DNA from 4 places in the Paenibacillus sp. J22R160 genome. Region 3 is predicted to be linked to each of the others. Evidence: riboswitches for the same ligand, from Rfam matches in the RefSeq annotation. Region 3 holds a riboswitch; each other region holds the start of a gene.
The links. Region 3 has a riboswitch for cyclic di-AMP ahead of AC58UW_RS25820 (C40 family peptidase). Riboswitches for the same ligand answer to the same signal wherever they lie in the genome.

Region 1: linked by a shared signal. The riboswitch ahead of AC58UW_RS10435 (stalk domain-containing protein) and the one ahead of AC58UW_RS25820 (C40 family peptidase) in region 3 are both predicted to bind cyclic di-AMP.
Region 2: linked by a shared signal. The riboswitch ahead of AC58UW_RS30710 (resuscitation-promoting factor) and the one ahead of AC58UW_RS25820 (C40 family peptidase) in region 3 are both predicted to bind cyclic di-AMP.
Region 4: linked by a shared signal. The riboswitch ahead of AC58UW_RS06275 (hypothetical protein) and the one ahead of AC58UW_RS25820 (C40 family peptidase) in region 3 are both predicted to bind cyclic di-AMP.

The regions. Positions count from the first base shown of each region.
Region 1 is NZ_JCAUAU010000003.1:731,550-739,178, forward strand. It holds gene AC58UW_RS10415 (sensor histidine kinase) at 1-83, opposite strand, end outside; gene liaF (cell wall-active antibiotics response protein LiaF) at 109-771, opposite strand; gene AC58UW_RS10425 (PspA/IM30 family protein) at 948-1,559, opposite strand; gene AC58UW_RS10430 (LiaF transmembrane domain-containing protein) at 1,588-1,887, opposite strand; cyclic di-AMP (ydaO/yuaA leader) riboswitch at 2,057-2,209, shown strand; gene AC58UW_RS10435 (stalk domain-containing protein) at 2,216-3,016, shown strand; gene AC58UW_RS10440 (GNAT family N-acetyltransferase) at 3,342-4,532, opposite strand; gene AC58UW_RS10445 (sporulation protein YjcZ) at 4,711-4,812, shown strand; gene AC58UW_RS10450 (molybdopterin molybdotransferase MoeA) at 4,906-6,174, opposite strand; gene moaA (GTP 3',8-cyclase MoaA) at 6,197-7,201, opposite strand; gene mobA (molybdenum cofactor guanylyltransferase) at 7,290-7,629, opposite strand, start outside.
Region 2 is NZ_JCAUAU010000028.1:49,389-57,017, reverse strand. It holds gene AC58UW_RS30725 (TatD family hydrolase) at 1-529, shown strand, start outside; gene AC58UW_RS30720 (ABC transporter permease) at 515-1,747, opposite strand; gene AC58UW_RS30715 (ABC transporter ATP-binding protein) at 1,744-2,487, opposite strand; cyclic di-AMP (ydaO/yuaA leader) riboswitch at 2,770-2,962, shown strand; gene AC58UW_RS30710 (resuscitation-promoting factor) at 3,252-4,391, shown strand; gene rnmV (ribonuclease M5) at 4,508-5,053, shown strand; gene rsmA (16S rRNA (adenine(1518)-N(6)/adenine(1519)-N(6))-dimethyltransferase RsmA) at 5,098-6,006, shown strand; gene yabG (sporulation peptidase YabG) at 6,062-6,934, shown strand; gene veg (biofilm formation stimulator Veg) at 7,199-7,474, shown strand; partial or broken gene AC58UW_RS30685 (small, acid-soluble spore protein, alpha/beta type) at 7,629-7,629, shown strand, end outside.
Region 3 is NZ_JCAUAU010000018.1:2,019-9,647, reverse strand. It holds gene yyaC (spore protease YyaC) at 92-634, opposite strand; gene AC58UW_RS25830 (glycosyltransferase family 2 protein) at 736-1,917, shown strand; gene AC58UW_RS25825 (hypothetical protein) at 1,996-2,592, opposite strand; gene AC58UW_RS25820 (C40 family peptidase) at 2,824-3,723, opposite strand; cyclic di-AMP (ydaO/yuaA leader) riboswitch at 3,725-3,874, opposite strand; gene AC58UW_RS25815 (aldo/keto reductase) at 4,016-4,948, opposite strand; tRNA gene AC58UW_RS25810 (tRNA-Gly) at 5,382-5,452, opposite strand; tRNA gene AC58UW_RS25805 (tRNA-Pro) at 5,460-5,533, opposite strand; tRNA gene AC58UW_RS25800 (tRNA-Arg) at 5,557-5,633, opposite strand; tRNA gene AC58UW_RS25795 (tRNA-Gly) at 5,642-5,716, opposite strand; gene AC58UW_RS25790 (AIM24 family protein) at 5,818-6,516, opposite strand; gene AC58UW_RS25785 (hypothetical protein) at 6,530-6,985, opposite strand; gene AC58UW_RS25780 (GyrI-like domain-containing protein) at 7,035-7,629, opposite strand, start outside.
Region 4 is NZ_JCAUAU010000002.1:577,746-585,374, forward strand. It holds gene AC58UW_RS06255 (DUF8769 domain-containing protein) at 1-319, shown strand, start outside; gene AC58UW_RS06260 (oligogalacturonate lyase family protein) at 345-1,457, shown strand; gene AC58UW_RS06265 (MarR family winged helix-turn-helix transcriptional regulator) at 1,544-1,966, shown strand; gene AC58UW_RS06270 (alpha/beta hydrolase) at 2,053-2,850, shown strand; cyclic di-AMP (ydaO/yuaA leader) riboswitch at 2,909-3,047, shown strand; gene AC58UW_RS06275 (hypothetical protein) at 3,132-3,518, shown strand; gene AC58UW_RS06280 (alpha/beta fold hydrolase) at 3,573-4,445, opposite strand; gene gudD (glucarate dehydratase) at 4,619-5,986, shown strand; gene AC58UW_RS06290 (glycoside hydrolase family 26 protein) at 6,305-7,629, opposite strand, start outside.

The sequences.
Region 1 (7,629 bases), on a different contig from region 3:
CCAAATACAAAGAAACTAAAAATAATCGATTCAGCCATACTGCGCCATATCATATTCGTCAATCTTCGTTTATAGCCGTCCAATATGCGCTGAACCTCCTCTAGATTGTTACATCACTTTGATTTTAATATCTCCTACGATATAAGAAAGCACAAGTTTCACACGGTGGTCGCAGCTCTCATAATTGGACGATTGCCAATGCAATTTGTTCATTACGCCAGACTCGCGCTCACTGCCGACTTGGATTTGACCAAAGGTGACAGAAGCTCCTACTGAAACGCCAATATCATCTGGTACCTTTATATCAACATCGCCTATCACACCTTGCAGGATAAGCGTCGTTTCCTTTTGCTCCAAAATGGCCAGCGAGAGATCGATATAGGTCTCGCCAATAATATACCACGTTGAACTATTGCGCATGATCCAAGGCTCACGTCCCAGACGGACGCTATCCATCAGCTTCTGCTTCTGAATATAGGTGTCATCTTTATGCACCTGCTTAGAACGGATGAAAAAGAACCCTAGTGAAATCAAAACAATAGCGAAAACAATCGTAACATGATCGCCAAACAGAATGACTGCTCCCACTCCGATGAGCACAAAACCTTTGCGGTCTTTGCGGGAACGGACTCGATGAATGCCCAGCAAGACGAGGATAATCGCAAGAATGGGGAAAAAGCCTATCGTATGATCCAGAAGCAAAAAAAGACCGGCGCCAATCAGCACTAGGGCTGTATTCCGGTTGCGGTTGTTTTTGGTTTCTTCGCCCATCTCTGCACCTCCTCTGGCTGCCGATTAATTCGTTCATTATAGATTCCTAGCATACCATAAGAATGGACAGCCTCCAAGATGCAAATCCTTGCCCAGCAAGGATCTGATAAGAGGAATGGAGGCCGGAACTCGGCTGCGCCGCATGCTTTGCGCGGCGCAGTACAATCACGCGAGGCTTATTTCTTGTCGCGCCAATCCTGCTGAAGCTTGCGCAGCTCCTGCTGGAGGTTGCTGCCAGCCTCCTTCAGCGTCTCTCGCGACACGCGCCCCGCCACGCGCAGGCCCTGCAGCGCTTCCCGGCCGAGCTCGCGGCCGGTCGCTTCCAGCTCGCGCAATGCCTCGCGAGCTTCTTCCTTGGACAGCCCGCTGCGCGGCTGTCCAGCGCCTGCTGCGCGGCCGGCACGCTGCGCCGCCAGCTCATCTGCGAGCGCCAGGCAGACGTCCTGGCTGCTCGCGTACTGCGCGCGGTACTGCTCGCAGGCAGCTTCCAAGCGCAGCTTCTCTTGCAGCGCTAGACGCGCCAGCTCTTCGTCGCCAGCGCGCATGGCCAGCTCGGCCTGCTCGGCACGCAGCTGTGCCATCTCCTCCGCGTCGACGCTTAGCTTGCGCAGCTCTATCGTTCGCTGCAGCGCCTCCTCGTAGCGCTCCTCCAGCTCGGCGATGCCCGGCGATCCTCCGGAGCGTCCGGAGTCGGAGTGGCAACCTCCCCGTTCATGCAGGTCCAGCTTGCTTGCTGCTTCCTGCCAGGCCATATCCGCCATTTTACCAATACGATGAAATACGCTCATTATCCCACACCCCCTAAGTTCCTATTGATTAAAGTTTGAACTCCGCCGAATCGTTTTGCTTCTTCAGCATGCGATAGCCGTAATAGATTAACCACACAGCAAACACAATCGCGAGGAATCCAGATAATTTTGTAATTAAAATCAAAGCGCCAACTCCAAAAATAACCCATCCAATCTTCTTTCCATTAGTAATCCCGACATAACCAAGCCCCACCATCACCACAGGAATCAACAATCCCATTACATGAAAATGCATACCAACTTGATGCATACAAATGAGGAAGCCTACTGCTATTAGAATGAATGCCCAGCTTTTCGATCGATTCATACTCATAATTGCAACCGCCCTTCGCGTAATCTTCATGCTACTATCGTAGCCGAAATGCAAACATGTCAAAACGGACTCCCGACTGTTTTTGTACCTAGACCTAAGTCCAGTACGCACTAAGACCTGTAACCATATTTTGGGTGTTGTTTCTCTTATTCTATCAATGATAAAATATTTAAAGCCGAGTCCGGTGCACAGACAAAGTGCCGGTACGGGGGACGATTTACATGGGGTGAATATTTGCTCTGTACGCAGAGCAGACTAGGGAGAACCTTCTTCCCGAACCCGTCAACTAACCTCGGAGGCTCATTTGAAGGAGGATTTCCAATTGAATTTGTTTACAAAAGGGTTAACATGCCTTGCTGTGTCCGCCACAGTTTTGGCAGGGGGCTTTTTTTCCCTATTTTCGGGACATGCTTACGCAGCCGCGAGTATGGACGTGAAAGTTCAAGTCAATGATGACCTGGTTCAATTTCCGGATGCACAACCTTATTTGGATGACAACCATGCAACACAAGTACCGATCCGTTTCGTAACAGAGAAGCTGGGTTATGACGTACAATGGCAAAAGGAAGGCGACGAAATCAAAGTCACCCTTAACAACGACAAGCATTCTATTTCCTTAGTGTCAGGTCAAAAAGAGGCCGAAATCGATAGCACGCGTGTCGAGATGGACACACATGCCGAGTTCCAAAACGGGCGTGTATACGTGCCACTTCGCTTTCTAAGCAATGCTTCCGACATCCCCGTTCAATGGGACGCAAGCAGCAAACTAGCGATTCTAAGTAAAGATGGCCATCAACACGCACCTGATTATGAATTATTTGAGTCAACAGCCTACTCGGCAGATCCATCTGAAAATGGCGGATTTGGTGCTTTGGATTATATGGGTAATCCATTAGGAATCGGAACCGTTGCTGTAGATCCATCTGTTATTCCACTTGGATCTAAGCTCTATATAGAAGGTTATGATTTCAACGGCCTGCCGAAAGGCGGCATGTATGCTTATGCAACGGATACTGGCGGATCAATCAAAGGTAAACGCGTTGATATTTTTGTTCCAGGCTCCAAGCAATCTTTACGCAAATTCGGCTTCCAAACTGTTAAGGTGTACAAACTAAACCCGTGATGATCACGGGTTTTTTAATTTTGGCGAACATACGGCTACTGAGAGCCTCACATAAACTGCCCTGCAACTCCGGGCTCTCCAAATCTACTTGATCGAATCGCCTCAAAGGAACTGGAGTCCGCTATTGGAGGAAAATTGAGCATTTCTCTTTCGGAACGGAGCTACCGGCTCTTATTTGCCATCAATGATGTAATTTTCAGGTGAAATCGGCAAAATAGCGAACTGTAGTTTCCCTTACATGTCAAAACCATCCTTTTCCGAGAGATAGCGGACTGTAGTTCCCTCCAAATAAAAAATCAGCCCCGGAACACCGGGACTGATTCATCTAAAAGAAATCCGCCAAATACGTCGTCCGCTGCGGAATAGCTGCTTCCAACCTCGTAACTAGCTCCTTCGAGCCTTGAAGCCGCTCAATTCTAGCCATAAAGCCCGCTTTTTGATAACTCATAAATAAGGCTGTCAGCGTTTGTATACTACAGGTCAGTAGCTGGTCATCAGCTAGTTGCTCACCCTCAGCTAACTTGGTTACCTGCGCTTTTTCCCCGTTGTCTGTAAATTGTAATTTGAAAATGCCGTCGTTCCAATCAGCATGCGGGTCAGAAATCCTCAAATAGATCGGTTCAACTTCCTTGCGCAGTTCAAACCTATATTGCTTAAGGAAAGCTTCAACATCTACAATACGCGCTGAAAAGTATGTTATTTTCTCTTGCTTAAACTTAGGGTCATGAACTAAGAAAGTCAGTTGATCATCGATTGGCGCTTTAACCTCCACCTTGGAGATCATTGAATCATGATCCGCTATGAACTTCCATAACCCACGTCTTGTTTCTTCATCTAAAAACACCATCTCATGAATGATTGCCGTAAACTCTTTCACTTGATAAAAAACATACCCCGTCCGTTCGCCCTGCGCATTTTCATAGAGGGCTACCATACCTTTTTTGTTTCTAAAATATTTGTTGTTCCACCAATTAGCGTCCCGCTTCAACATGCCATTGAATTGCTGGGCATATTGCTCATAAATAGGATTCAATAACTCCCATTCCTTCGTCACACGAACGATAGAACTGCCTTCCGAGGCATGAAATTTAGGAAGCTTATCCCCAGGAATTTCATATTTCAGGTAATCAATATACGTCTCCCAGCCATATTTCCGATAAAATTCAAACTTAAATGGGGATAGAAAGGAAAGCGTCTGCCCTTGCTCCTTCATGACCTTGAGTGCTTGAAGGATCAGCTTCGCGACCATCCCATTACGCCTGTACTCCGGCCACGTCGCTACTCCCGCAATTCCGCCCATGGCAAAACGCTCGCCATTGAGCCACGTATGAAATGGATTAATTTGAAGCTTCGCTGCTAGCTTACCCTGAACAAAATAGCCCCAAATTTGCTTTGGATCTGTCCAATTACCCCGCTCTTCCTGCTCCTCTGCGCTCAGCTCATATTGAAAAGCAAACTGGGATAAAGCAAGACTCTCCGGCACTTCCTGTTGTTCTAATGCTCGAATTTCATTCATTTATGTATCACCTCAAGCTTAAGTATACTGGAAAATCATTAACAATACCTACGCCTAATTAGGCGCTTTCCATTGCGAAATCAGGGCATACGTCCAATCAACGAATGTCTCTACGTCATATGATGTTGATGTATAGTGATTCAACCCACTTAAATACTTAAGAACCGGAGGGGATACTATGTCATATGCAGCTGGTTGTGGAACTGGATACGGATCCGTAGGTGTTGTTCTTGTCCTTTATGTTCTGCTTGTTATCATCTTAGCTACTTTCGCAATCTAATCTCGCCTTTAATCCAACCTGATTATTCCTTGTAAAAAAGGCCTGCCTGCACCAACTTCTTTTACAGAAGCTAAGTGCAAGCAGGCCCTTTTTCTATTTGATTGGATAGATAAGAACACGTTCGTCCCTCGCAAAACCCGAGCCTCCAGCAGACAGTTGAATCAAACAATCCGCATCTTTAATGGAAACCATGATGCTGGATTTATCGATGCCAGAAGGCTTAACTCGCAAACAGCCATTCTCCACATGCGTCGTTCCTCTGACATAGCGCGGGAATGCCGAACCTTTCTCATAATCCACATCCAGATAAGCTGTAACGGCTTCGGGGTAAGGTGATGGACAGCCCGTCATCATGTTAATCAGCGGCTTGGCAAACAGCTCAAACCCTACAAACGATGCGCCTGGATTACCGGACAGCGCTAGCAGCAGCTTATTCTCCCACAGAGCTGCACTCGTCGGAGTGCCTGGCCGCATCGCCACTTTGTTAAACAGAAGCTTACCCGTAAACCGGCCAAACAAATCCACCAGAACATCATAGTCACCAACAGAGACACCGCCAGATGTGATAACGAGATCAACGTTGGCTATTGTCTCCAGCAGCGCGACTTCCACCTCTTCCACATTGTCCGAGAGTGCCTGCATGATAACCGCTTCTCCGCCTGCTGCTTCCACTTGGGCAGCAAGCATGTAGCTGTTGCTGTTGCGAATTCGCCCAGGCTGAAGCGCTTCCTCAACATTTAATAACTCTGAGCCTGTTGAGAAGATTGCTACCCTCGGTTTGCGGAAAACAGGCACGTAAGAATAGCCAAAAGTAGCTAATATCGCTGCTTCTCCAGGTCCAATCTGTGATCCTTGCGGCAGCAATAACTCCTTTACGGCTATTTCCCCGGCAATAGGGGTTATATTGCTGCCTACAGGTACATTTTTCTTGATGCAGACCTGAGTCGAACTTACCCCCACGTCCAGCAAGGGAAGCGCATCCGTCATTTCCAGCATCACTACGCAATCCGCTCCATCCGGAACAGGCGCACCCGTCATAATGCGGGCTGCAGCACCGGAATGCACCGTGAGTTTAGGAACCGTTCCGCTCGGAATATGCTCAATGACATGCAAGACAGCAGGATTTTCGGGCGTAGCCTGCTCAATGTCCGTCGCACATACTGCGTACCCATCCACACCAGATCTGCGAAAATGAGGCACTGGATGATCTGCATGAATATCCCCGGCTAGCCGCCTGTTGAACGCGGCGGATAACGGTACGGTTTCCGTTTCGGTATGGTTGACATATTCGGAAAGCAGGCTTCGGGCTTCTTCTACCGAGATGACTTTACGCCCGAATTTTAGCTTCACATCGCTATTCACTAACGTCTGTTCCTCCTATGGGCTAACCGCCAATTTGCGACATCCGGCGAAGTGTTGGTGTATGAGACTGGGTTTCATTCAGGAGTGCCTGCGCCATCTCATGATTTTGCGGCTTGATATCCAAAGCGCGGAAGAACAGGTCTTCCATTGCCGTATCGTCCCCAATATAGGTTCGCACATTGAACTCATCTGACCAATATAAGCATGGCTTCACGTTGCCATCAGCCGTAATCCGCAGCCGATTGCAGGTCTCACAGAAATGGTCGCTGATCGGGTGAATGAGTCCGAATGAACCTAGTGCTCCTTCTATCCGATAGTTTTGAGCTGGCCCGTTCCCATACACAGCATCCGATGCTACAGCATTCCAGCCCTTTTCCTTACAGCGGTCCAGTACGGTCGTCAAGGGCAAATAACGGCTTTTCCAGGCCTCATCTTGATGCCCGATCGGCATATATTCAATGAAACGAACTTGAATCGGACGGTCCATCGTCATTTGTAAAAAGTCTTCAATCTCGTCGTCATTCATACCCTTCATAAGAACAACATTCAGCTTGATCGGGGTAATTCCCACACGATAAGCTTCTTCAATGCTGGCTAGAACACGGTTGATATCGCCGCCTCGAGTGATGAGCGAGAACCGGTCAGCTTTTAAGGAATCAAGACTTATATTTACACGGGTTAATCCTGCTGCGCGAAGCTTTTCAGCTCTTGAAGCAAAATAGATCCCATTCGTTGTCAACGCGATATCTTCAATCCCGGGAATTTGGGAAAGCATGCTAATCAGTTGTTCCAGGTTTTTACGCACAAGAGGTTCTCCGCCGGTTAATCTCAGCTTACGGACACCTAGCCCAGCCAGCACACGAACAACCTCGGTGATTTCCTCGAACGTTAATAGCTTGTCATCCGGCTCAAATTCCATTCCTTCTTCGGGCATACAATAGACACAGCGAAGATTACAGCGATCCGTAACTGAAATTCGCAAGTAATCGTGCATGCGTCCAAAACGATCCATCAGCAGCTTCGGCATGAGGTTCACCTTCTCTCCAGTTCATTATGGCACATTTTATAACAAAATCCTAGATTTCTTAGGGGCTTACTATTAGGTTAACTAGCATCTATGATAGATTTTCTAACATGAACTTATACTCATCCGGCGTATTCACATTAGTTACAAACTGTGACGACAATTGTATCTTTTCAAAAAAAGCATTCTCCGCAGGCAACCAATCGATATGATCCAACAAACCCATTAATCGATATTGTTCCTGCTTCAATAACACCTCAGCTTCAGCTCCAACTAATCTAGAGTAAATCCCATGGAGCGGATGCACTTTTCCATCTATGACTGGAATAACCGCATCAACATTCGACTCTTGGCACAGCAGTCCCATAGCATCCGCGGCTTCGGAAGAAATGAAAGGCATATCACAACCGACAATCCACATGAATTCATGG
Region 2 (7,629 bases), on a different contig from region 3:
GCTGTGTCAGCATGAGAAAGTGGTGGCAATCGGGGAAATCGGACTGGATTACTATTGGGATAAGTCTCCTAAGGATGTACAGCAGCGGGTGTTTCGGGAGCAAATCAGATTAGCAAGAAAGCTTCAAATGCCGATAGTGATTCATAATCGCGATGCGCATCAGGATATTTTGACCATTCTAAAAGAAGAGAAAGCGGCAGATGTCGGGGGGATTATGCATTGTTTCTCGGGGAGCTGGGAGACCGCAAAGCAATGTTTGGATATGAATTTTCATATTTCCTTCGGGGGACCTGTTACCTTCAAGAATGCAAGGCAGCCCAAGGAAGTGCTGGCGCAGGTTCCTTTGGACCGCTTGCTAATTGAGACGGACGCTCCTTACTTGACCCCGCATCCTTTCCGCGGCAAACGCAATGAATCGGCTTATGTTCGGTTGGTAGCCGAAACGGCCGCGGAAATTAAAGGCTTGAGTCTGGAAGAGCTTGCAGAAATAACGACAAACAACGCTATCGCCTTATTAGGTCTCAAGTAAAGCGTTCTTTGCAAATTTCCGTCGAAGCAAGACTCCGCAGCTGAGCGAGATAAAGAGGAAACCGATGAGCGGTACGACAATGTAGATAGGTGAAGATCGAATTAATAACGGAACCGAGAGCATACATAATTCTAGCAGTAAGGCTGACCAGATGATGAAGGCCAAGGAGCCGGCTTTCAGCTGACGGTTGAGCGGGTACATGTCAAGCCAAAAGGTATAGCGGTGTGAACGCTCAAGTGGCGTCAGTTGAACCATGGAAATGACTAAAGCGATAAAGAAGATGAGAAGTCGAGCTGTGCTGCTGCTTGAAACGGCGATGGCTAATGTGCCCAGTAAGGATATACGTAATACCATCGCGAATAGCTCCGTTCGTAGAAATGTTTTCATATATAGGTACAGATAAGCTGCATCCTGTTTAAAAGGAATAAATCTTGTGACCCCGCTGATCCAGCTTCGGCGGGCTATTCGCGTTCCCAACTGCGGTACATCCACGAACCAGTTGAAAAAGGCATAAAGCCGTGCCTGCTGCTGCCTTTCCTTCGCTATGAGATAGTCCCACCCGATATAGTATTTGGATATGTAATGCGCAGCTGTTAACCAAGCCAATGTAAGTACAAGAGCAGCACCGCTGGCCCAGAGAACGCTTGTAAGAAATTGCAGAGAAATCAGAGCGGCTGTTGCTATCCAGCGGAAGGTGATGGAAGCCCTTCTCGCACGCTCATGGGTGAATCGGCTTTCTTGCCAACTAGCCAATAAGTTGGCTACCTTCATTAATAGAAGCGAAGCAAGCATCCATAAGAAATGCTGTTCGGCATGACCGAGGCAGTGATGATACAAGGGCCATAGTACAACCAACGCCAGAAATGTCCAAAATGCTTGCAGCACTAAGCTGTACATGAATCCGCCACGGAAGTAAGGACCCATCTGGTGTTCAATCCTCATTAGGAACATACGGTCTGCACTTCTTACTAGTGTGCGAATCGGGCTTGAGGATAACAAAGGTACAAGCAGTAATAGGACGATCCACAGATAAGGATAATCTGTCGGAAGGCGCTGTAGTATTTTTGCATAATAATAGGAAGAAAGGATGACAAGAAATAACAGGAAGCCAAAAAAGTTGCTGCGCGCTGCATACTGCAGGTAGCCCATGGATTCCTTCATATAATGTTCAAATCTCTTCTGCCATAGGGCACGGGTGTCCATGTCCATCGCCTTCATACCAGTTCTCCTTTTACAAGCTTATAAAAGATGTCGTCCAGTGACGCTTGCTGGAGCCCAGTTTGCTGACGTAATTCGACTAAATCACCTTGAGCGACCATATGTCCTTTGTGAAGGACGACATAGTTATCGCAATATTTTTCAATCGTAGACAAAATATGCGAGGATATGAGGAATGACGCGCCATGTCGCTTCATTTTGACCATTAACTCCAGTAATGAACGGATTGCTAACGGATCGAGCCCGAGAAAAGGTTCATCAATGATGTAGAGAGAAGGTTCGATCAAGAACGCATTCATGATCATGACCTTTTGCTTCATTCCTTTGGATAGATGGCTTGCGAAGGAGTTGAGCTTGTCCTGCATGTGAAACTGCTCCAGAAGCGCTTGTGAACGGGAGAGATAGTCTTCTCTCGATAAGCCGTATGCCATGGCGGTTAACTCCAGGTGTTCCCGAATTGTAAGCTCTTCATATAGCTCTGGACTTTCGGGTACATAAGCATAAGTGGCACGGTAAGGCAGCGGATCTTCGGCTAGCGTCAAGCCGTTAATTCGGATTGAACCCCTTTGCGGTTGAAGCAGACCAAGAATGTTCTTGATGGTTGTACTTTTTCCTGCGCCATTCAGTCCGATCAACCCCATCATTTCACCCTGACGGATCGAAAATGTGAGGTCATGAAGAACAGGTTTATTTGGTAAATATCCCCCGAATAAAGAGTCGACTTGTAATATGGGCCCCATCTCAGTGCCTCCCTAAATATCTAATTATTGGAATTTAAACATAGGTTTCATACCTGATAATTATAAACAAATTTAGTTTGGAAGCCTAGTTTAAGAGTGAAAACGCGAAGAAACTTAGTAATCGTACGTTATAGTGAGATAAATGTAGATAAAAAGTGCTTTTATTTCGAAAATAAGCTATTTTTAATTGATTTAGCCCTTTTTAGTAGGTGTTAATCCCTTTACAGGCAGAGATTAACAGCGTAATATACTTTTCATAATAACTTAATAACCAATTTGCCATTTTTCCATTCGCTGAGTTCCAATTATGGGAACGGGGGAACCACTGTAAGCTTATAAAGCGGTATCGCTGACGAAGTGAACAGAGTGAGTAACAGGGGTGAATCTTGGACGTTAACGGAAGTTTACGTCTGAGTAGGGCGACTCTCACGTCCGAATCCGTCAGCTAACCTCGTAAGCGTAAGAGAGGTAACGATTGTCGTGCGTGCTATTTGTGTATTTTACTATGCAAACTAAGCCAGCGAGAAGAGTCCTCTTCTTGCTGGCTTTTTGTCCCCATAAGGACTTATAACTACTTCGGACGACTAATCGTAGCCCGGAACTCAAAGGATGATGAATAGCAAAGCGGGGCGGGACGACCAGAATGCAGCCGTTTCTAAGCAGCTGCCGATGGACGACACGTTAAGTTAAATTAAAAACCTTAGTCGCGTCAAATTTAATCATGCTGTAACCTGGCGGCGAGGCTTTGAAGGAGGACCGAAGAAGTGGGCAGTATCTCTTTTAGCGAGACCCATGTAAAACGATCATCCAGCATGTCCTTCGCATTGCGATGGAAGCATGAAAACTTGCGTTTGATTTTAAGCCTGGCTATAATCTCAATCGCAATGACTTTCATGTTTTTGGTGTTGTTGTACGGTACGGCTACCAAGAGCGTATCCGTGGTTGTGAATGGACAAGAAACCGTTGTGCATACGAAGCAATGGGTCCTGCAACGCCTACTGGATGAACAAGCCATAACGATTGGTGAACACGATGAAATATCTGCAGACCCTACAGCTACAATCAAGGGTGGGGACAAATTCGTCATCGAGCACGCTTCTCCAATTCAATTGACTGCTGATGGAAAGACCACCACTGTTTACACAACTGCAAGAACGGTTGAAAGTGCATTGCAACGTTTACATATTGCACTTGGGGAGCACGATAAGCTGACTCCCGAACCGACATCCTCTTTAAGCACAGGCGATGAGATCAAAATCGTCCGTGTGAAAAAAGAGACGGAAGAAGTAACAGAGCCGATCGCATTCGACACGGAGAAGAAAAGTGATGCATCGCTGCTTAAGGGTAAAGAGCAGGTCGTTCAAGAAGGTAAAGAGGGCGTACTTCTGAAAAAGAAAGAAAAGACTTACGAAGATGGCATGTTAATTGCTGAAGCTGTTGTAGGTCAAGAAGTACAGGAACAAAGCATTAAGAAAGTCGTGTCGGTTGGCACGAAGAATCCCGTTGTTGTTCTATCGGCATCATCCCCTAGTGTGGATGAGGTTTCTAAGAATGGTGTAACATTCGGGTATAAACAAATCTTGAAGAATGTGAAGCTCACGGCTTATTCAGCGGGAGCCGATTCAACAGGGAAATCCGAAGGTTCTCCTGGGTACGGTAAGACGTATACAGGAACTACGGTTACTGAGGGCAGAACGATTGCGGTCGATCCGAAAGTTATCCCACTGGGATGGTGGGTTTACATTGAGGGTGTTGGCTTCCGTCGTGCTGAAGATATCGGTAGCGGTGTGAAAGGCCAAATGATCGATGTCTACTTTGAAGATCATGGTTACGCCAATAAATTCGGAACGAAGCAAGGGTACACGGTCTATGTTGTAGGACCGAAAAAGCCGTCTGAAAATTAACGTGTAAACGTCTATTTCAGCGGGAACAATGTCAATATACGTTGCCAGGCAAGCAGCCTGGGCGAAAGAAGAGGGAACCCCTCTTCTTTTTCTGCGTACTGGGAAGGGAACCGATTATGATTAAAGAAGTCATTGTCGTCGAAGGCAAGGACGACACGGCAGCTATTCGCCGAGCTGTCGAGGCGGATACGATAGAGACAGGCGGCTCCGCCATCGGGCAAGCCGTATTGAAGCGAATAGCCCTCGCGCAGCAGCGCAGAGGCGTCATTATTTTTACGGATCCGGATCACGCAGGTGAACGGATTCGGAAGATTGTGGCGGCCAAGGTGCCAGGCTGCAAGCATGCTTTTATCACGCAGCAGCAGGCTGAGTATAAAGGCGACATTGGCGTGGAGAACGCAGCGCCGGAGATTGTCCGGGAAGCGCTCCAGAACCTGCGGACAGAGTACGACGGGGCTGTGTCACAGCTTACCATGGAGGATCTCATAGCCGCCGGTCTGATCGTTCATCCGGAGGCAGCCTCCCGCCGACTTGTCGTTGGCAACGCGCTTGGCATCGGTTACTGCAATGGCAAACAATTTTATAAGCGATGTGCGATGTTCCAGATCTCGCGTGAGGAATTTGAAGCTGCCTTGGAGCAGCTGGAACCGCAGTTATCGTGAAATATAGTGGAATTCAGAACCTATAGATAAAAGAGGGCTACAAAATGACTATACCCGGCAACGAAGTGATTGTAACAGCAGAAGATGTCGCAACACCTAGTAAGACGAAACAAATGATTAAAAAGCACAATCTTGTGCTCAAAAAGAGTTTGGGTCAGAACTTCTTGATTGACCAGAACATCCTGAGCAAGATCGTTTCGGCTGCTGAGCTTGGGCCTAACAAAGGCGCGCTGGAAGTCGGCCCTGGCATCGGGGCGCTCACCCAGCAGCTGGCCAAGCTCGCAGGGCGCGTCTTGGCCGTGGAGATCGATCAGCGTCTCCTGCCTATCCTAGAAGAGACGCTAGAGCCTTATCCCCATGCGAGTGTCGTGCATGGCGATATTTTGAAGACCGACCTGCCGGCATTGTTCCGGCAGCATTTTGACGGGCTTGATGGCGTCAGTGTCGTCGCCAATCTGCCGTACTACATCACGACGCCGATTATTATGAAGCTTCTCGAAGAGAAGCTTCCCCTGGAGAACATCGTCGTGATGATTCAAAAAGAGGTTGCCGACCGCATGGCGGCCCGCCCGGGCACCAAAGATTACGGCAGCCTCAGCATTGCCGTGCAGTTCCACTGCGAGCCGGAGCTTGTCACGATCGTGCCGCGCACCGTCTTTGTGCCGCAGCCGAACGTTGACTCTGCCGTCATCCGGCTGCGTGTGCGCAAAACCCCGCCGGTCGAAGTGGCGGACGTGGACTTCTTCTTCACCGTCGTCCAGGCTTCTTTCGTCCAACGTCGCAAAACCTTATACAACAACCTGGCTGCGCGGTTCTTTACCAAAGAAAACAAACCGGAGCTGGAAGCTCTGCTCCAGACTATCAACATCGAGCCTTCGCGCCGCGGCGAGACGCTCAGCATGGAAGAATTCGCGCGCTTGTCGACTGCGCTTCGCGCGCACGGATGCAAATAACCCGCACCAAATGCCCAGCCCTGCCATAGGATAACCCATGGAGGGGATTTGTGCGATGAGGCAAGGTGATTTTGTAACCCGTAAATCCTATGGCGGCGACGTCATGTTTAAGATTGAACGTATCGATCAATTGAAGGCTGTCCTGCGCGGCGTCGATTACCGGCTGCTTGCAGATGCGCCTTTAGTAGACTTAACACTGACGAACCCGACAGAGACGATGGACCACCCTAGGTCGAGTTCGCCGGAATTTCGCGAGTCACTGCGGAGGCTGGCGGTTGCCCAAGTGCAGCTCCAGGAGAAAAATCAACTCTCGGTTGCCCATAATCAGAAAGTGAACGCGGGATATTTCGAAGTCCCGGGTAAAGTGCTGCACTTGGACGGGGATCCGACCTATCTACGTAAGAGCATGCTGCTCTATGGAGAACTTCGCGTGCCCGCTGAGGGTTTCTATATTCCTGAGGCCCAGATGGCCGAAGCTCTCCACCGGCTGCTTCCACAAATTAAGCCGGATATTGTCGTCATCACGGGTCATGACGGAATACTTAAGCATCGTAAAGCCGCTGGACCAGGCGGTTTGTCTAGCTATAAGAATTCACAGAACTTTGTGAACGCTGTTCAAGTAGCGCGGCAGTATGAACGCAATCGTGATGCGATGATTGTCGTGGCTGGAGCTTGCCAGTCTCATTTTGAGGCGTTGCTTCGGGCTGGGGCGAATTTCGCGAGTTCGCCTGCGCGCATACTCATCCACGCATTAGACCCGCTGTGCATCGCTGCAAAGTTATCCTATACCTCCGTGAAGGAAACGATATCCATGTTGGATATTATGGATTTGACGGTGACCGGGCTTGATGGTTTGGGTGGTGTGGAGACAAGAGGGAGCTACCGAATGGGCGTTCCCGGTATTCAACATACAGATGAGCATGCGTAATTGCTTGATCATACATGGTTTTCTTTCATGGACACTTGCCTGCTGCTTCTCTCTTAAGAGAGGGCGGTGGAGGAGTGTTCTTTTTTATTTGGAAAAGTGTGAATAATTTGCGAACTTTGGAGACAACCTGTACAATGGGGAATTCGGTAAATAGGTGAAAATGCCGTTGACAACTGGATTATGGTGCTGATATAATATTTGACCCTGTTTGACATGCTTGTCAGAATGGGTTATAATTAACAAGGAAAGAGGTGGTAGTTGACAATGGCAAAAAATGCGCTGTTGGAAATCAAACGCAGTTTGGAGCCCCACGTCGGGCAGAAGATCATGTTGAGAGCGAATGGTGGCCGTCGAAAGACTGTCGAACGTTCCGGTGTTTTAGAAGAAACCTACCCTTCTGTGTTTATCGTGAAGCTTGACCAAGAATCACACGCCTTTAAACGAGTGTCATACAGCTACGCCGACATTCTTACCGAATCTGTTGAGGTTACGGTATGTAATGATGATGGTCAGGTTCGTATCACCTATATCCAACATTAAGCTTAATAAGTTTCTATAATGAACAGACCCTAGGGTCTGTTTTTGCATTTGAATGGACCTGCTGCGACTGGGCATACTAACTTTACTTTACGCTTACGCTGCCAGCTTTGTTTCACAGAAGCTCGTGCTAAGCTCAGGAAAAGGAGGTTTTTTGA
Region 3 (7,629 bases):
CGAAACATCCTTCAGCTTTGCCTTTGGCCTATCCCTATCAGATAGACGTCCTCCACCGCCTGGTCCCAATTTCATCACTCCGTTCTGTTACTCACTCTGTGTATGCGAGGGGAAATGCATGCCGAATCGCTCTCGCCGCTTCATCCGCCATATTCATAACCCTGTAAAGCGACGTCGTTTGCAAAATATTATACTGCCTAGGGCCATCCACGTTGACAATTGCGGCAATTGTATAATCACCAACATGCGGTAAATCTTTGCCAACCGACTTGCCTGGCGCTAGGGGCTGATTCGATACTTGGTACATACCTACCGACAACTTCTGGCCCAAACAAGCATCTATCGCAATAACGACACTGCCCTGCGGAATTTCCTGCAGCCGTACCGCGATGTTACTAGCATCACAAGGTGCTTCCAACGTCCCTATGACATGAGGATATCCAAATTGGACGAGCTTACTTCCTACTAACGGTCCCAAGGCATCGCCGCTTGAACGATCTGTCCCAATACATACAAAACAGAGCGCGCTCGGCTCCATCTCAGATGATTTACCAATGGTTTCAAGAAAGAAAGCCAACTGCTCGCCATTCATTTTTTTCCAAAATTGCTCCCTTGTATCTAACGTTTCCCCCATCTATCATTACCTCCTCTTACAAGCTTCCAGCAAAATTTCCCCCTATCAAGGATGAATGATATAATGCGATCAACTTCTATTCTTCCATAAGGAGGTATCCTGTGTCCACTCTCGGCATCATCGCTATTCTGACCCTCCTGTATTGGTTATACGTCACTGTGGATGTGTTACAAGGTTTGCCTTACCTGCGAACGCTGCCTAAGTCTAGCTCCACCCATTTCCCGGACAAGCCTCCGCTCGTATCCGTCATCATCGCAGCCAAAGAAGAGGAAACGTCAATCAGCGAAACCCTCAGGCATCTACTTTCCCAAAATTACCCTCGACTCGAGATCATCGCCGTGAATGATCGGTCCAAGGATGCTACTGGCGTCCGCCTGGAGGAGCTTCGCAAATGGTCAGAAGGCAAGAAAGACATCCGTACCAAATTGCAAATCATTCACATCACTCACCTGCCAGATGGTTGGCTTGGCAAAAACCATGCGCTATACCAAGGGTATCTCCAAGCTAGAGGACAGTACTTGCTGTTTACAGACGCGGACATTCTTTTTGCCCCGGGTACGATATCCGATGCGGTTACATATATGAAGGAACAGAATGTGCACCATCTCACACTAACCCCGAATATGATCGCACGAGGCGCTTTACTCAAGGGGTTCGTCCATTTCTTTCTGTTCTCCTTTTCTTTATTCGTTCGACCTTGGCGTGCGAATGTCGACACCGCTAAGGGGCCGGGCATCGGGATCGGAGCCTTCAATATGGTAAGCCGGAGCGCCTATGAAGCGATTGGTAGGCATAAAGCGATCGCGCTAAGACCTGATGATGATCTGCAGTTAGGTATCTTCCTTAAGAGAGCAGGTTACCGCCAAAGAGTGCTGTCCGCCAAACACCTGCTTCAAGTGGAATGGTATCGTTCGCTCAAAGAGGCGGTTATTGGACTGGAAAAAAACCTTTTTTCCGGCTTTCGCTACAGCTACTTCGTCGCCTTGCTCGCTTGTTTGGGACAGATCGGCTTTTTTATAGGCCCGTGGCTTGGCCTCTTCTTCCTCTGGGATTGGCGCGGAGCCGTCTATGCCCTTGCTGTTATCCTGCAAATCTGGCTGTATCGCAAGCTGATGTCCCGATTAATGAGCCTCAGAGGTGATTCCGCCTATCTGCTTCCTGTCAGCGCTTCGCTGCTTGTTTACACGATGGTTCGCTCTGTTTGGCTTACTTGGAAACAAGGCGGCATTTACTGGAGAGGCACCTTTTATTCGCTTCGTGAATTAAAAAGAAGTGGAAGGTAGCCCCTGGAGAAGCGCCAAATAAGCGTTACTCGACAGAGCAAAGCTTACCCTCACGGTTTGTGGCATGATCTTATCGTTCTAGTGAACACGATTCATTCGTACAACCCGATAGTACAAATGGTTGCTCGGCTCTTGTTCCACTTCCAAATACCCCTCAGCATGAACGTAATCTCCCGTTATAAACGTGGAGGCGTCTAATGAATTGGAGTGTGTGAGGAACAGGAGCGCAGCTTTATCGTTGCCTACGACGAATCCGGTTTGTTCTTTAATTTGAAATTTATCTAAAATCTTGCCATGATGTGATCTTGCGATATGGTGAAACTTCCAAGACTTGTCCTCTTTAATTAGAAAATACAAGACGCGATTCTTGTGATTGTTGTTAAATTCCCGCGTAACACCAATCATACAGATTTTTTCGCCTAGGCTTAGATACTCATCGATTACATAAGATTTCAAGCGCAATCGCAGCACATTTTTGTGTTGAATATAGGCTTCCATTTCTTCCACTGTTCGTTGATCTCTCGGATCTTGCTTCGTTGCGTAAAATACTTCTTTTATAAACGTATCCGTTTGCAGGCTTCTTGCCCCTTTGAAATGATTGTACGTATGGAAAAACTGCTGAATAACTTCCCGAACCTCACCTGGCATTGCAGGACCCTTATCCACGGAATACATGCTATCTGCTATACTCGAATGTCTCTTTTTATGAAACCAGCTCTTCCAGACACCTAATTGCATGTGCTCGTGTTCACCTGCTCTTTCTATCTTCCAAACATTTCTTCATTATAGGCTAAAAACCATAAAATTTCGATAAAAATCGCATTATTCTGCGAACGAAAAAAAACACCTGCCTTCTATGCCTTTCATTCGAAAGAACATAGAAACAAGTGTTCGATAGACCTATCCTTACAGAACTCTTCTCGCTCCGACATACCTTGCGCTCCAATAAGCGCTCGAAAGGCTATCCACAGCCACGCCTCTGGATGTAGTCGCTGAAATGAATCGATCATTACCAAGATAAATGCCCACGTGATTCACTGTTTTTGAAGCAAAAAACACTAAGTCTCCGGCTTTCAAATCCGTGACTTTCGTACCTGCTTCACTGTGCATCTCCGCTGAGGTGCGAGGCAAGTCGATCCCCTTCGCTTGATACAAAAACCGCACAAAACCAGAGCAATCAAATCCTCTCGGTGTTGTACCGCCCCATACATAAGGCACGCCCATATAGGAGTTTGCCGTTTGAATAATTTGCTCACTCACAGACGGAACAACAGGAGCTACGGGAGCGGCAACCTTAGGGGCTGGCGGAGGTGCAATCCAAGCTGGTTTGTGCGATTTTCCATCCACATCCACAATCGCGATCTGGTTGGCTTCATTCCATTCAATTGGTGAACCGAAGGTTTCCGTGATGAAACGCAGTGGAACATAAGTGTTCCCTTGGTACACGGTTGGACTGCTTTCCAAGCTGATCTTCTTACTGTTCACTAGCGCTTGTTGTTGCTCTGTTACCAGTAAGATTGACTGCTGCTTGTTAACCAGTGTGACCTCGATTTGATCCTCTTGCTTCTCCCAGCTTACCTGATAGCCAAGCTTCTCAGATAACACCCGGAGTGGAACTTGCATGATGCCTTTGTCATCAATGTAAGGCTGAACTTCCGGAAACTTCAGCAGCTCATCATTGACTTGAACTTTTACAGGTCGGTCCGTAGGCGCTGAAGCGGCCTGAGCGGAGTGCGCTGTAAACATCGGTACTGCGGCGCATAAAATTGCGCATGAACAAATAAGACGCGAAAAAAAAGATTTCAAAATCTTGCCTCCTTGACGCCTCCGAGGTTAGTTGACGGGTTCGGGAAGAGGTTTTCCCTAGTACGCTCAGCTAGCAGCGCTCATTCACCCCAAATAAAGAAGTCCCCCGTACCAGAGCTTTTGATGCTCCGAGATTCGGCATTTTTTGTCTATGTTAGACTATCATAGTTTAATTGGTACGTACAACCTTTGCAAAACGGTAAGTTTTACCAATGAAAGTTGTCGCATAATGCATACATCTCACTCAACATAATACGCAACAAAAAAACCACCCCGTCGGGTGGTTTTGCTGCTAAGAGTAGCCAATTACTGACAGCGCACGATCGCTGACTATGTTCAAAGTTTCCAGCTCTGAGGCGGATAATGATAATGAGGCTGCTTTGATATTAATTGCAAGGTGATGCTCATCCTGTGTGCCTATTATAGCCGAAGTAAGTGCTTCCTGGTGCAGCAGCCATGCAATCGCGATCTGAGTCACGTTAGCGTCCTTGGAATCAGCCAATTCTTTCATGACAGCTAAAAGCTCTTTCTCCGCCTCCAGATGCTCCGGAAGGAACAGCCTTCTCTCCTTGCGGAAGTCTCCTTCTTTCAACGTCTTTCCATGGAGATGGAAAGCACCTGTCAGAATCCCCTTGGCGATCGAGCTATAGCTCATCACACCAACGTTATGTTCCTGGCAAAAAGGCAAGATCTCTTGCTCAATGGCTCTGTGCAGCAAGCTGTACTCTGGCTGAATCACATCGATTTGCGCATAATTCACTGCCTCTTTCAGCTGCTCCAAAGAGAAGTTCGAAACACCGATGGCACGAATCAAGCCTTCTTTTTTGAGCTTCACAAATTCAGCAAGTGTATCCTGCACCGGGATCTCAAAACTCGGCCAGTGGATGTAATACACGTCTATGTAATCTGTCTTCAGCCGTTTCAAGCTGTTTTCCGCTGATCTCCGTACATCTTGACGAGCTAGATTGCTTCGGCTCACCTTCGTCGTAATGATGCATTGGTTGCGTATATCTGCCAAAGCATCGCCAACGATCTCTTCCGAGTGTCCATTGCCGTAACCTTCAGCCGTATCAAACGTTGTGATACCCAGCTCGAATGCTTTACGGATGAGCTCGATATTATTTTGGTCGTTTGTGAACTCCCATGGACCTCCTCCGAGCTCCCAACAGCCAAAGGTTATGTTTGAGATGTCAAAACCCGCATTTCCAAGCTTTTTCGCCTTCATAGTCGTCGACCTCATTTCATTGATATCGTCTCACGATAATGCACACGTTAACAAAATAAGTATACCGCTTTCATCTGCTTTTGCCAAGAAATGTGCGAGCTCAGGCATCCAGCCGTGCAGCTTTCCTTAGCTGCAAACGGAACTACATGGCCTCTATTTACCTTTTTAAACGGTACAATCACCGATTCGTGGGAACTATGGTCCGCTAATACGCCGCTTATGGAAATAAACTCGCCTAAAAGAACAAATAACGCCCTGTAGTTCCCCTTAGTCGGGGAAACAGGTCGATTTGTCCGAAATAGCGGACTCCAGTTCCCTCTCCCCTACACAGGATTACTCAAGTTGTCTTCACGGGCGGTCGAACCCTCTGGGGTTCTCTTCCTTCCCCGTAACAAAGAAAAAGCCACCCGAAGGTGACTCATTCTTTGTGTGAAGCGGGTGATGGGAATCGAACCCACGCTACCAGCTTGGAAGGCTGAAGTTCTACCATTGAACTACACCCGCGTATTTATCGGGATGACACGATTTGAACATGCGACCCCCTGCTCCCAAAGCAGGTGCTCTACCAAGCTGAGCTACATCCCGAAACGCTTGTAACTTAATAAAAATGGCGCGCCCTGAGAGATTCGAACTCCCGACCTTTTGATTCGTAGTCAAATACTCTATCCAGCTGAGCTAAGGGCGCTTAAAATATGGAGCGGAAGACGGGGATCGAACCCGCGACCCTCGCCTTGGCAAGGCGATGCTCTACCGCTGAGCCACTTCCGCACGGTATATCATGCATGTCACTTGATTTCTTTCCCAGAGGCGACAAGGAATAATATATCAGGATTTGAGAACAAATGCAAATGTTTTTTGTTACCAATGCATTATTTTATAAAAATACCGCCAAAAGGCAGCACTTCCCGGGCAATTCTCCGCAACAAGCTGTCATTTTTCATATGTTCATCCAACTTGCGATCCGACTTGCATGGCTGCAGCAGCACATGTCCATGCCCCGTCATCTCCCAATGGTAATTCATATGCTGACTCGCTAAGGTATTGCCATATACACTAAGTCGCAGCTCCGCATTCCGCGGATACGCAATAAGACAGCTAATATCTACATATAAAGGCTGCTTCGGATCCAACGCCATCTGATACAAGGGACCAGCGGTCAAAAGCCCCAACGTTCCTGGCCCTTTGAACTGCATTTTCACGAGGTCTTGCGTGATCAGCGTATTTTTAACGTTTTGCAGGTGAGAAGTGAAGCTGACACCCTCCGTATAAAACAGGACATGCCGAAACTCATACAAAAGATCATCGTCATCGCCAATGGGCACCACAGACATACTGTAGCCTTCTGGCAAGCCTAGCATGAGCTGAGCAGGACCGCGCACGCGCGACTGGATCAAACGTTTTTTGCGGTACATGCTGGGCAGCTTCATCAAAGAATCCTCTCTTTGCTCGGACTTCCCTTGAAAAGCTACAATTTGGTTCGGATGCAGAACATGAATGGATTCATCCTGCTCGATGCGCAGCGTGGCCATTTTTGCGTGTGAACTTGCCTGTTCGAAATTAACTTCCACGCTCTCAGACCTCCTATCTCATTTGACGCTTCTGTCTCCGCCAGACCACATACCGAAACACCCGTCCGAGTACAAAATACAGTACTACTAGCACAACCACCGCGATAACCATATTCGTTATCTTACGATTCCGTTTCTCTTTATCTAACGCAACTTGTTCCATGGCCTTTAAGCGCTCTTGCAGGAGTTCATTTTCCTTTTGCAGCGCTTCGTTTTGTTGAAGGAGCTTTGCCTCGGTTTCCTGCGAATGCCGAATCGTTTCCGAGAGCTTGTCCTTTTGCTCCTCTAATTGCTGTTTCGTTGCCTCGTAATCTTTCTGAATCTGCTCCACATTCTCAGGCAGCTGATAGATATCTTTCACCCGATCGAGCCAGGAGGCTTGGACTGCAGAGGAAGGGAACATAAGCCCTACCCCAATCACTAGAACACCGATCACATGACCAATCGCAGAAATAGGACTTGTCCTCATCGCCTTCCCTCCCAGCTATTCGACATTTCCTTCTATTTTACAGCATAAATCACCCCTTCACCACTCCTATCGCCTTTACAGGGTAACGCAAAATAGTTTTCATTTTCGAAGGATCCATCTTCCTCGGATCAGATAAATAGATTTCATGGTGGAGGCCGCTAATGCTTACATGGCTCGTCTCCATAAATTGATACATTTGACTTAGTGTTTCAGGCTCGGAAGCATACGGACCGATATGCAGCATCTGCACACAGCTTCCTTCATGCAAACTTTCAAATTGGATATCCGAAAGCAGCACTAGCTCTTTTTTCTTGCCTAAAGCTTTAACTCGGGCTTCCTCCACCTTCTCTGGTGTTACAAAATCGGGCATCCTGATCAGCAGCTTCCAACACCACAGCTCCTTCGGCACCTCCAGCGCGTTCCGGTTATCTCCATCTATCCACCACAAGCCCTCCAGCTTGGCTACAGTGAAGTCTTTCTCTTCCATCTTATAAATGCCCTTAATGCTGTAAGAAAGGGTGTAGAGCGCCTCAGTCGCACTTGCGAAGACATCTCCGTTCGGGTCCCCAGTTCCTTGGATCGTCACATACCAAATGGGTTCAAATTCAATAAGCTGCGGTTTGGTTGGGGCTGTATAATAGGAT
Region 4 (7,629 bases), on a different contig from region 3:
AATATTCGCAGCCTTTGACGGAGAACAGCCGGGCTGGGAACTTGGGCAGGAACAGAATGAGCTGTTCCTTGACTATGTCATCTACGCTGGCGAACGGAAGAGGTTTGATTTTGTTAACTTGAAGGAAGCGCTGCTCTTGTTTGCATGGCGTTTGGGCGAGCAGGGAGATGAATTAGACGCTCAGGTTTCTGTTATAGAATCGGGAGTTGAGGTTCAGGCGGAATTCCGTGCTCCGAACCGCTCGCTGCTTCAATTGAAATTACCTCTCAAGCCTGCGGAGAAGATGAAGATGCTGAGGCCTCGGTCCAATAAGATTTGATTAATAAGAAATGGAGTGATCATAGATGGCTAAAGGATCTACGATTCGAAACGAATTCCATCCGTTTGTCGATGCATATACGGGCCGTGCTATGACTCGTTTAACAGAGCCGGAGCAGGTGAATCATCATCCTTATTTTTATTATAAAATGATCACAAACGACAATCGCTATCTCCTATACGCTAGCGAGCGTGAGGGAGCTCGTCAGCTTTATCGGATGGATCTGAACGACGGATCGGCCCTGCAACTAACGGAAGGACCGGATATCCACGATTTCAGCTGCAGTCTGACGAGTGACGATAGCTGCTTAATCTATTGCAGGGATCAGCGGATCATGCGATTGGATATGGAAACGCTTAAGGAAGAGGTGCTGTACACGACACCTGCAGGGTGGAAATCGAATGCGAATCCTGGTCTCAGCTCAGACGACAAGTATCTTGTCCTCGTCGAAATAAATGAAAAGGATGTCGTGCCAGGCAAAGGGGACTGGTCCAACTTCGAGCCCCAATGGGCTGCGAAACCGCACTGCCGAATCATCTACCTTGATATCGAACAGCGAACCAGCCACATCGCGCACGAAGAGCTACATTGCTGGCTTGGGCATCCGCAAATTCGTCCAAACGATCCATCGACTATTTTGTTTTGTCATGAAGGTCCTGGGCATCTAATCGATGCTAGGCTCTGGCTGGTCCAAAAGGACGGGACGCGGCTGCGCTGCGCCAAGGAACAAACGCATGATGAGCTCATCACGCATGAGTATTGGCTTGCCGACGGTTCCAGATTTGCCTATGTTTATCGGCATAAGGACGATCTCTATCATGAAAGCATCCGCTTCATGGACTCGGAGACGTTAGCGGAAGAAGTCTGGATGAACTGCTCCAAGTACTGCCACTTTATTTCGAATGCCAATCACACGAAGATCGTAGGGGACGGGCAACTGCCTGAGCAGCATTTCATTTATTTAGTGGATGTAGAGTTGAGGCAAGAAGAGCGACTATGCTCCCATGGAACTAGCTGGAAGTCTTACGGCAACACACAGGATGCCCACCCGCATCCGGCTTTCTCGCCTGATGGCTCGTTTATTATATTTACCTCTGATATGGAGGGAGTTCCTTGTATTTATAAAGTGGATTTGTGAAAAGTAGCTCTAGGCAGCCGGTAACTTAGTTCGGCTGCCTCACATTTATATTTGACATTAGTTTGACGTCAAACTATAATGTAGATATGAAACCTAGAGATGCTGTATCACTCCTATCCAAAATTAGAGAAAAGACGAATCGGTTTATTATATCCGAGATGGCGAAATACGGGGTCGATGATATTGCGATTTCACATGGTGATATTATCTTTGCTCTATTCAAGACGCCAAGATTGACTATGGCGGAGATTGCCAAGAAAATTGATAAAGATAAGTCTACAGTGACTGCGCTTGTTGACAAATTGGTCCGTCTCGGTTACACGATTAAGGAAAGGGACACCGTAGATACAAGAGTTGTCTATGTTTCCTTAACGCCAAAGGGGGAGGAACTGAAACCTGTATTTGAATCCATTTCACAAGACATGCTAAACGTTTTTTATGGTGAGATTACGGATAAAGAAAAAGAGGAATTGCTAAGAATTCTAATGAAAATATATCACAACTTCTAATTTTTTTTGGATAAATAGTTTGACGTCAAACTATAAGGCGAGAGGAGCTTTTTATGAAAGACTATACGAAAGATTTGCCTGACCACATGGTGAAATATATCGGAGAAAATGATCTCTACTTAGAAATATTCGAAGGTGAGGGCCTTCCGGAGAAAGCTACCAAAAGACCTCCGCTTTTATTTGTACACGGTGCCTACACGGGAAGTTGGATGTGGAGCAAATACATCCCTCACTTTATAAGCGAAGGGTGGAAATGCTATGTTATGAACTTGAGAGGTCATTACAAAAGCAGAGTGTTTGATTTGACAAATGTCTCCTTCGAGGATTATTTGGAGGATATGAAAGAGGTTCTGGCTGAGATTAGTGTTCCACCGATTCTCATAGGATTTAGTATGGGTGGCATATTAAGCCAAAAGCTGGCTGAAACCATCAAACTAGCAGGCTTGGTGGTCATCGATACAAGTATAAGCAAGGAAGTATATGAATCTGTACCCTATAAACATATGCCTCAGATGACACCGGGAATCTTAATGCCTGCGCCAACCCGAGAAGAGAATACTAGTATAGATGAATCGGCAGATGATGTTGATTTTCAGAGAAAATATGTAACTATGGAGTCGTCAAAAGCATTTAGCGCTTTTTATTTTTCATTGGAAGCAAACGGTGGGATCTCGGTAGACAGCAGTTTGATGGCCAGCCCAGCCTTGGTGATCAAAGCAGTAAATTGTGAGGAGGATGATGAGCGAGGAAAGGTGACAGCAGCACATCTCCATGCGGAATATACAGGGCTTTGGAATACGACACACACCGGCCTGCTTGTTGGGCAAAGATATAAGGAGGTAGTAGATCGAATAATGATATGGTTAAAAGGGATACATGACTAATGACATAGCATATATAAGAAAATATTACTATTGCTTCTCTTGTAACATTGGAGTAAATTGATAAAATACGCTTAATTCTTTAGATTAAAGAAGCGGGGGAACCAAGTTCTCTGGGGTGAGTACACTTTCATAGTGTTAGGGTTAACTTTCAACCCGAATCCGTCAGCTAACTTCGTCAGCGTAGAAAGAAAAGAATAGAAACATTCATTGGAACCCTGTTACTTGTGGTTCTATTCCCTCGCTTCCTTTTTCTCTTCTAGAGAAAATAGGAGGAACTAGACATGCTGCTTACGAGAGTGACCAAAGGATTGAAGAATCTTTTTCAAGTGAAAAGATCCAATGATTCTGTACAACGTCAACATGAAATTCTTCATTTAAAAAGACGGTTGGAAGAGCTCAATATTCATTTTCCGAATTTGACTTGCCAGCCATCAGGCGTCGAAACACAGACTTTAATGGAAATTTGCAGAACGGTAGCTCAAAACAACGAACTGCTTAACCAACTAAGTTCAGAAAAGGAAGCAGCGGTTGAACCATCACTAGCCAATCGCGTCGGCACCTCTCCCCAAATTTTGGAGGATCATCACAACTTTATCGTTACCATGGCACATATCCTCAGTGGCCCGTATCCATGCCTAAGAGAGTACATCAGCAGCAGTACTATTTAAGTATTATCAACAATAGAAGGGAGCTTGCCCGGCGGCAGCTCCTTTTTCGTTTATTTAAGTAAAGGAACCCCAAGCATATATACGGCCAAAGAACCGCTTGATAAGCTCGGAAACTTGTTGGCTTTGCTCTTCCAAAACAAAATGCCCCCCGCATAAAAAATGAGTTTCCACACACTTGGATAGTTCTCCAAAGGTAAGGGCCCCTTTTAACGTAAATATAAAATCATTTTTGCCCCAGGTTACCAGCGTAGGAGGTTGATAGGTTCGCAGGTAATGCTGCCAAACAGGGTATTCTTCCACATTCTTGCGATAATCGTAGCCCAGTTCCAACTGAATTTGGCCATTACCCGGGCGATCTAAGAATAATTGGTCCATTAAATAACCATCGGGGCTAATTAGATAGGGCTGACACACGCCTGTTAAATACTGCATTTTCGTAAAATCAAAAGTTGTTAGCTTGGCAAAGGCCGCTTCGGTTGCAGGATTACGATCTGCCCAAAGTGCTTTGAAGAGATCGAACGGTTTCCCTAATCCGTTTGCACTAATCACGGCATTCTGAATAACGAACCCAAGAATGCGTTGCGGATTGCGAACAGCCAATCTGAATCCGATAGGCCCTCCATAATCGTGGGCGTACAACATATAATGAGAAATACACAGATTATTAATAAGCTTTTCAATCATAATAGATAGATTCTCGAAAGTGTAAGAAAATTCTTCAACGGAAGGCATACTGCTATTTCCAAATCCTAGATAGTCAGGAGCAATGACATGAAATCGGTCTGCCAGTAAAGGAATTAAATCCCTGAACATATGGGAGGAGCTTGGAAAACCATGAAGAAGGATGATTGTTGGATTGTACGGACTTCCGGCTTGGCGAAAAAATAGTTCCCAGCCATCGATCTTCATTTTTTTATAATGAACCATAATTTCAACTTCCTCTCTAGCGAGCTCATACTATTCCCTAACAAAAATATGTGAATATGAGGTATTTAAGTACTTAGGAGCTAGAGGACGTGGTACAATTTAATCTAAGGTAGTTAATTAGTTTTCACCTTCATTCAACCGGTATACATCCAATTGAAAGGGAGAGGCCAGCCATGAAACAAGAACTACTAAATGAGCAATCGAGAAACCAAACTTCCAGTACGCCCATCATTACCGAACTAAAAGTTATTCCAGTTGCAGGACACGATAGTATGCTCTTCAATCTTAGTGGTGCTCATGCTCCATTCTTTACACGAAATATCGTCATTCTCAAAGACAATGCAGGTCATACTGGCGTTGGCGAAGTACCAGGCGGCGAGAATATTCGTAAAACGCTTGAAGACGCGGGCCCATTGCTTATCGGTCAATCGATCGGTCAATACAATAACATTCTTACTAAGGTTCGCAAGCAATTCGCAGAACGGGATATGGGAGGGCGCGGTTTGCAGACTTTCGATCTTCGTATCACGATACACGCTGTTACGGCATTGGAAGCTGCACTTCTTGATCTCTTAGGTAAATTCCTTGATGTTCCCATTGCTGCACTCTTGGGAGAAGGTCAACAGCGGGATAAAGTAGAGATGTTAGGTTACTTGTTCTATATAGGTGATCGGAGAAGAACAAATCTACCTTACCTGGGCGCAGAGGATGCTGAGGATGATTGGTTTCGACTGCGTCATGAGGAAGCGCTTACACCTGGGGCTGTCGTGAAACTCGCCGAAGCAGCTCATAGGCGATACGGCTTTAATGATTTTAAGTTAAAAGGAGGCGTGCTGCGCGGTGAGGAGGAGATTGAAGCTGTCACTGCGCTAGCGGAACGTTTCCCTCAAGCAAGAATTACACTTGACCCTAACGGGGCATGGGCATTAGTTGAGGCGATTCACTTATGCCGTGATCAGCATCATGTCTTGGCTTATGCAGAAGATCCATGTGGTGCAGAAAATGGGTATTCAGGCCGTGAAATCATGGCCGAGTTCCGGCGTGAGACAGGCCTTCCTACAGCAACGAACATGATCGCTACCGATTGGCGCCAGATGGGACATACGATCCAACTGCAATCTGTTGATATTCCGTTAGCGGATCCACACTTCTGGACGATGCAAGGTTCTGTTAGAGTAGCTCAGATGTGTCAGGATTGGGGGTTGACGTGGGGATCGCATTCGAATAACCATTTTGATATTTCGCTTGCGATGTTTACCCATGTGGCAGCCGCAGCGCCGGGAAAAATAACGGCTATTGATACGCATTGGATTTGGCAGGAAGGACAACAGTTGACCAAGGAGCCGTTTCAGATTGTTGGGGGCATGGTGGATGTTCCGAGCAAGCCAGGTCTTGGCGTAGAAATCGATATGGACGCTATTGAGAAGGCGCATCAGCTTTATAATAAGGAAGGTTTGGGAGCGCGTGATGATGCGCTGGCTATGCAATTTTATATCCCAAATTGGAAATTTGATCACAAACGTCCTTGTCTTTTGAGGTAGTTGATTACTAAGGCGTGAAGGAATGAGCGATTGTTCTTCGTCCGCATAGTAAGTTGGGAACTACAGTCCGCTATTTCAATGAAAAGGCACATTTTCCGTCTGTAGGGGGAACTACGGTCCGTTATTTTGTCAATTTCACTTGAGAAACGTGCCATTGAGGTGAGATAAGACCCTGTAGTTCCGCTCATCGAGGAAACAGCTGGATTTCGTCCAGATAGAGGACTCCAGTTCCATCAAGCAAAGCCTTAGCGGGATTCCAGCTAAATACCAAGGCCTGACGGACTTTGATCCGTCAGGCCTTTTTATTGCAAGATGCCATTAATTTGTAGCTAAAACGCCTTTGCTGACAGCAGTCAACGCCATCTTGTCATTGTAAGCGAGTACGTACCATGGCTCGGACGCCGATTCAGCATTCACTTGAATTTCTATTTCCCATGGAGCCTCATAACTAACGCCTAGAAATTGATTGCCTTGGTAAATGGCGATAGCAAATGGGGGTTCACCCCGCTCGTTCTCAAGCTTAGGATTGACAAGAACGGTTTGTTTGCCAGCAGGAAGAGAAAGTCCTGTAACTGGCGTATAGCGGTATTGAATGGGGTTAACGCCTGTCTCGACCTTGCTTAAAAACCAGTCGGATGTGATTAGCCTTTGATATAAGCCGTCCATGAATGGATTCTCGCCGATATCGTACACATAAGTGCCATTCGTTCGAATCGCTTGTGCTCGGCTGAAGTTAAAGTAGGTGATTGCTTTGACCTGAGGAAACAATCGCGGCAGCAAACCGTACATGTACCCCATTTGGCCCTCGGCCCAGCTCCAGTAAGTTTGGTTAGTGGGCAGATAGGTGTGAGCAATTGCACCCTCTGAAATCATAATAGGTTTATGACTATAGCGCTCGTACAGAGGGGTGAAGGTATCGATCACGGTCCCTTTAAGCTGCTCTTTATCCTCTGAGTAGGGGGTGTTATACAAGGAGAAACCAACCCAGTCCACGTAGGAGTCCCCTGGATAGTAGTCATCGATCGTATTCGACGGAGAGAAATTAGGCGACCAAACCATCGCAACATTAGGCGCTTCTTCGGCCATAATGTCGTGAATGAGGCGGAATTTCTCTATATATTGCTGAGGATTTCCGTGCCATGGCACCCAGGCGCCATTCATCTCCGATGCATAACGCAAGAAAATTGGAATGCCGGAGGCCTTGGTTTCCCGAGCAAACTTTCGGACGTATTCGTCATCCTGCACGTCGTCTAAGCCAAATCGCGGTTCCCAACCGATCTGGAGTGCGCCGCCAAGCTCCTTTACTCTTTCGGCAGTCCGCGCGGGGAAATAGGTATTCGTATCGGTCTGTACCTTCCGCCATCCGACATAAGCCAAATAAAGAGCGTGCTTCCGTCCGTACACATCTTCAATCTTCGTAACATCGTAGCCAACCCTGCGATCCGCCCCTAGCATACCGATATAAGCCCCCGATGCTGGCTCATGCTTGGCAAGACTGGAAGCTTCCTGTCTCAAAGGAACGCGGAGGTAGAGCTCCATTGTCGCTGAAGGAGCTTGGATGTTCGGCCAATTATGAGTTAAAGGCGATATCGTAGGAAGTCCGGCTGAGTAAGCTGCGATCCGATCTCGGTATGAAGCTGCGG